Regions from separate parts of the Brevibacillus sp. HB1.3 genome, predicted to be linked through region 1. Evidence: riboswitches for the same ligand, from Rfam matches in the RefSeq annotation. Region 1 holds a riboswitch; the other holds the start of a gene.
What was found. A riboswitch is a leader RNA that binds a small molecule or an ion and turns the genes downstream of it on or off. The one in region 1 is predicted to bind S-adenosylmethionine.
Positions count from the first base shown of each region.

Region 1 (3,166 bases):
CCTAACAACCCAATAGCCACTATAAAAAACAAAAAAGTAAGAAATACGATCAGGAAGAGCCTTCTGTTCGGCAAAAAAACCCCTCCTCTACTTCCTCACTAGGAGATTCGACACAGTCATACAAATTCCTGTGCAACAATTGACCCAATAATTGGATGACTCTGCTCCTAAAAGAAAAAGAGCCCAGTAGCAACACCAGGCTCTTTTTATGTCTTTGGAATATTAGAGTTGAGCAGCCTCTTGCTTCAGAACTTCTGCTTTGTCTGTTTGCTCCCAAGGAACATTCAGGTCATTGCGTCCGAAGTGGCCATATGCAGCTGTTTGTTTGTAGATAGGACGACGCAGGTCGAGCTGCTTGATGATACCAGCAGGACGCAGGTCGAAGTGTTTGCGAACCAATTTCACCAGAGCTTCTTCGGAAATGGTACCTGTGCCGAATGTATCTACTGCGATGGAAACTGGTTGTGCTACACCAATTGCGTAAGCAACTTGTACTTCGCATTTGTCTGCGAGACCAGCAGCCACGATGTTTTTCGCTACATAACGAGCTGCGTAAGCACCGGAACGGTCAACTTTCGTCGGATCTTTACCGGAGAACGCACCACCGCCATGACGAGCATAACCGCCGTAAGTATCTACGATGATTTTGCGGCCAGTCAAGCCAGCATCCCCTTGTGGTCCGCCAATTACGAAACGGCCAGTTGGGTTGATGAAGTATTTGGTTTCAGCGTCCAACAGTTCAGCTGGAACAACTGGTTTGATTACGTGTTCAACCAGATCTTGCTTGATTTGCTCGAGAGTTGTTTCAGGAGCATGTTGGGTAGAAATAACAATTGTATCGATACGAACTGGTTTGTCGCCATCGTACTCAACGGTTACTTGTGTTTTTCCGTCAGGACGGAGGTAAGCAAGTGTTCCGTTTTTACGTACTTCAGTCAGGCGACGAGCCAATTGGTGAGACATGCTGATTGGAAGTGGCATCAGTTCAGGTGTTTCATTGCAAGCAAAACCAAACATCAAACCTTGGTCACCAGCACCAATTGCTTCGATCTCAGCATCAGTCATTTTGCCTTCGCGTGCTTCCAATGCTTGGTCTACACCAAGTGCAATGTCAGCGGACTGCTCGCCAATTGCAGTAATAACACCGCAAGTGTCAGCGTCAAAACCAAATTTCGCACGGTCATAGCCGATTTCACGAATGGTTTCACGAACGAGCTTTTGGATATCCACATAAGTGTTTGTAGTGATTTCACCTGCTACGAGAACCAAACCAGTAGTTACGGAAGTTTCGCAAGCTACGCGAGCGTTTGGATCTTTGGACAGGATCGCATCCAAGATGGAGTCGGAAATTTGGTCACAAATTTTATCCGGATGTCCTTCAGTTACAGATTCGGATGTAAACAGACGACGACCTTTTTGCAAAGCCATGAGAAAATACCTCCTTTGACCTCATACAAATAGTGTGGTAGCCGAGTTAGGATTTTATCTACGTAAACGCAAATAAAAAACCTTTTCCAATTTTTAGGAGGAAAAGGTTTGAGCGTTTTTTGCTTCCTTCATCCTCTTATCGGCCAGAACAGATGTCCGTTCTGCTGGTTAGCACCGCTCTAGCTCGGTTGCCGGGCTTCATAGGGCCAGTCCCTCCGCCTGCTCTGGATAAGAGTATCCATTACGGATAATAGAATAATTGTTTTTTTCAGAGATGTCAATAGGAAAATTTTTACTTATAATTGATAGGCTTTTGAAAGTACTACCACTACCTCGGCGCGAGTTGCTCTTCCATTCGGTTTAAAGGAAGAACCGTACCCATTAACCCAATTCCTCGAGGTCAAAGCCTCGATGGCAGGAGAAGCCCAGTGACTCGTTGGCACATCCCGATAATTCGAGGTACCGTGATTATACATCAACACATTACGTGCCCGCGCGATCATTATCGCCATCTCTGCACGCGATATCGGCTGATCCGGCTTCATTTCATTCTTCGGGTACCCTTTCAATATTCCCAATTGATAAGCTACGCCTAGGTTGTGATACGCCCAGTGCCGCTTTGGCATATCCCGGAAGGTCGTTTTTCCTGTATAGGTAGTCGCTACCTTAGAACCGGTCGCACGCATCGATTTAAGCAGCATCGTCGCAAACTCCGCACGGGTCACTGCCTGATTCGGCTTGAATGACGCATCATTAAACCCATTTACAATATCGCGAGAGCTAAGTCTGACGATCTCTGAGCGCGCCCAGTGGTCCGAAATATCGCGATAACCCGCTATCAATTTCTGCTGCGTCACCGTGAGTCGGTACGATTCATATTTGAACGAAGTACCACTATTAAGGCGCACATAATATTTTCCTGGCTGCAAACGCAAACCGATAATATCGTTTCCTCGCTTCGACAGCTCCGCTACCTCATTCGTCGAAGCAAGCGCATAGTTCAAGTTTCGATCGCTATAGAGCGCGAAACGAAAGCCGCTATCGACAGGAATGTACGGCGCTCGGAACGTCACATACGATTCACTATTCACAGTAAATTGGAACCAGTCGGAATCGGTAGCTGTCGGTATCGTGCCTGACATAACTGTCCCACCGCTTAGCGGAGACGCTGTTTGATAGGTGTCATTCGGCTCATTAAAATCTTTTTTTACTGGCGTGTATCCCAGATCCAGCTGATATTCGCCATTCACCGCATTGCGATTGTACTCACTCACACGGATGTAATACTTGCCTGGTGACACTTCTTTTTGGACGCGCTCTGTCGGATTGTCTTTTGTTCCATTATCGTAGGTAGGGTCCCAGACAACCATCTTTTTACCGAGCTCTTGTTTACCAATACTCAGCAATAAATCGACACGCTTGTTATCAGGACTAACCGTGACATCCAAATGCCCGTATTCACGAACATAGTAGGAGAACCAATCCTGATCCCCTTCATCGTGAAAATTGCCTGTTACACTGATTTCGTTGCCTACGAGTGGCCTTGCCGTCTCTTGCGTATCGTTCGGTTCGTTACGGTCCGGATTGATGGTAAACTTACTCGTCAGCACGTAGGTAAAAGCGTTGTTGACCCCTCCGTTACGCATTAACCGGATATTCATATTTCCCGCTTTGACCGGGACAGTAATCGTATCTCCATTCCCGAAGTACTGCGTAATCGGCGGACGATTCTCTGGGT
Region 1 covers NZ_JABMIT010000002.1:81,272-84,437, forward strand. Annotated here, with positions in the region: gene HPY31_RS05100 (polysaccharide deacetylase family protein) at 1-74, opposite strand, end outside; gene metK (methionine adenosyltransferase) at 223-1,428, opposite strand; SAM riboswitch class I at 1,562-1,663, opposite strand; gene HPY31_RS05110 (S8 family peptidase) at 1,725-3,166, opposite strand, start outside.

Region 2 (3,166 bases), 310 kb from region 1:
ACGGGTCGTTTGCTCTTGCGGATTGCTGAACACATCCAGAACAGAGCCTTGCTCGATGACGACGCCGTTTTCCATGATGGCTACTTGGTCGCAGATTTTCTTAATGACCTGCATTTCATGGGTAATCAGCACGATGGTCAGGTTAAACTTTCGATTGATGTCGAGCAACAGCTCCAGAATGGATTCGGTTGTTTGCGGATCGAGAGCGGAAGTCGCTTCGTCACAGAGCAGAATTTCCGGATCGGTTGCAAGTGCACGAGCGATGCCCACCCGTTGCTTTTGTCCACCGGATAGCTGAGAAGGATAAGCGTTTGCTTTATCAGACAAGCCAACCAAGCCGAGAAGGTCTTCTACCTTGCGCTTAATGACATCTTTGGGGACGCGATTCATCCGCAAGATTTCCGCCACATTGTCAAAGACATTATAGGAAGAGAGCAGGTTGAAGTGTTGAAAAATAATCCCGATCTTTTTGCGAGCTTGCCGCAGCTCTTTTTCCTTGAGGGTCAGCATGTTCTGGCCATTGACGATCACAGAACCGCTGGTCGGCTTCTCCAACAGGTTGATGGTACGGAGCAGGGTACTTTTCCCCGCTCCGCTAAAGCCGATCACCCCGTAGATTTGCCCTTTTTCCACCTGCAGGGATACGCCCTTCAATGCTTTTACCTGCTTGTTTCCTACTTGATACGACTTATGAATATCGGTTAGCTGTATCATAACGAGTTCTCCTTGTTGTTCTTGATGTTCCTGGCGTCGAGCTTACCAGGACGGCAGTACAGCTCCTTCAAAGCGTTCGTCGATGAATTTTTTCACTTCTTCCGAACGGTAGATGTCCACCAGCTTTTTGACGGCGGGGTTGTCTTTGTTGGTTTCGTTGACTGCCAAGATATTTACGTATGGAGAGTCAGCCGTCTCAGCGAAGATCGCGTCTTTTTTCGGGGAGTAGCCAGCTTCCATTGCGAAGTTCGTATTAATCGAAGCAACCTCTACGTTGCTCAGCGAGCGTGCCAGGAAAGCAGCCTCCAGCTCTTTGAATTGCAAATTTTTCGGGTTTTCCACGATGTCCAGTGGTGTTGCGTTGTCACCCACGCCATCCTTGAGCTTAATCAAGCCCGCTGCCTGATAGAGCAGCAAGGCACGTGCTCGGTTGGTCGGGTCGTTTTGAATGCCGACAACGCCGCCAGCCGGGATGTCCTCGACTTTTTTATGCTTGGTGGAGTACAGACCCATCGGGTACGTCACGGTTTTTCCGACCTCGACGATCTTTGTTTTGTGATCTTGATTAAACTTCGCCAAGAACGGGATGGTTTGGAAGCTGTTTACATCGAGATTTCCTTTATCGAGAGCTTGGTTCGGCTGTACGTAATCGTTGAAAACGACGACTTCGACATCGAGTCCTTTGCCTTTGGCGACTTCTTTTACTTTGTTGAGAATTTCTTCGTGTGGGCCGCCAGTGACACCCACTTTGAGTGAGGTTTGCTCAGCAGCAGTGCCACCGTTAGCAGGCGCAGCTTCTTGTTTACCCCCGCAAGCCGTTACGAGCGATGCAGCGAGCAGTAGTGTAGTGAGTAGTAGACCAGTCTTTTTCATGAAAATACCCCTTTTCTCTGGATGTAAGATGGAAAAGAAAAAAGCCTCTTCCGACAGAAGAGGCGAAAACTGCAAGTATGTAACCACACTGCAACAATACCTCTCTTATCTGTCGGAATAAATTCCGCTGGATTTGGCACCGTATCGTTTGCGATAGGTTGCCGAGGTGTCATAGGGCCAGTCCCTCAACCTCTCTTCATAAGAGAATGTGCTATGAAATTATCATTCCAAACATTGTTGTTAATTCTTATTTGGATAGTTGGATTATAACGACTGATTTTTTCGGTGTCAACAGTTTTTGCAAACGAATGACTTGGTGGAAAAATGTGAAATTGATCTAAATACGAATATTCTATTGAAGAATGAAAAAATCATATGTATAATGAGAGCGAATGAACCCGATGCCAGCTATCGCAGGTGATGACATGACTCTCGTGGACTCCAATGAAACTAGAAAAAAGCTGTCTGCCATCTATAATGAGATAGCAAAAGAGTTGTTCGGATTTGGAACGACTTTGCTCCGAGTCACGATTGAAAATCAAATGATTACGTTCCAAGCTAAGCATCGCCGCTCTCCGCGCTCACAAGCGTTGGAAGGAGAAGCACCGGCCCTTAAGCTCGAAGTCGATTTTCGCATGTCCCTTCTTTATAAGAAGAGACTGAGAGAACGACTGGAAGAAGAGATGGGGTTGCCGTTGGAAGCCGTGCTCAGGGACTATGATGCGCCTACGCAGTGGGCGATCACGAATGTTATTTTAGCTGAATCAGAACTGAATACCTGACGCAATCGTTCGGATTTTCTCTTTTGATCTATCTTAAGGGGAGACCGTAGACTTTGCGTAAAACGGGTGTCACTTCTCTTTGTTTACGAAGAAAAGTGCTCTTGTTTAGAATGATACGTTCTAATCAAGGGTACTTTTCTTTTTATTGTATCACCATATTTTGTCATCAAATGAACCCAACTGGAGGAGAATTACGATGAAGAAATTACTTGCTGGAATCCTGTCTTTTTCTATGATGTCACTGGCTCTCGCTGGCTGTGGCAGCAATGGTCAACCACAAGCGGGGGGAGCTGGCGGCGAAGCCAAGGGCGAGCCACAAAAGCTGGTCATCTCTACATGGGGCTTCTCCGAAGACTTTTTCCGCAAAGAAGTATACGAGCCGTTTGAAAAAGAACATAACGTGAAAATCGTGCTGGAAATCGGGAACAACGCAGAGCGTCTGAACAAAGTTCGCCAAGGAAGCTCCGATGTAGACTTGATCTACCTCTCTGACTACTATGCACAGCAAGGGATTGAGAGTGGCGCATTTGAAAAAATCGACCGCAGCCGCATCCCGAACCTGGATCAAATCTACGACATCGCCAAAGCACCACTGGGCGAGGAGTACGGTCCAGCTTACACGATTGGCCAATTCGGGATTGCCTACAATCCAAAGCTCGTAAAAACTGAGATCAAGGATTGGAAAGATCTGTGGAACCCAGAGCTGACAGGCAAGCTGACACTGCCAAGCATTACGTCCACAACTGGTCCGATGGTTCTCGACAGTGCTTCTGCGGTCGCGGGCAGCAAGGAATTTA
Region 2 covers NZ_JABMIT010000002.1:395,224-398,389, reverse strand. Annotated here, with positions in the region: gene HPY31_RS06485 (methionine ABC transporter ATP-binding protein) at 1-714, opposite strand, end outside; gene HPY31_RS06480 (MetQ/NlpA family ABC transporter substrate-binding protein) at 757-1,587, opposite strand; SAM riboswitch class I at 1,690-1,792, opposite strand; gene HPY31_RS06475 (hypothetical protein) at 2,013-2,369, shown strand; gene HPY31_RS06470 (ABC transporter substrate-binding protein) at 2,566-3,166, shown strand, end outside.
Region 2: linked by a shared signal. The riboswitch ahead of HPY31_RS06480 (MetQ/NlpA family ABC transporter substrate-binding protein) and the one ahead of metK (methionine adenosyltransferase) in region 1 are both predicted to bind S-adenosylmethionine.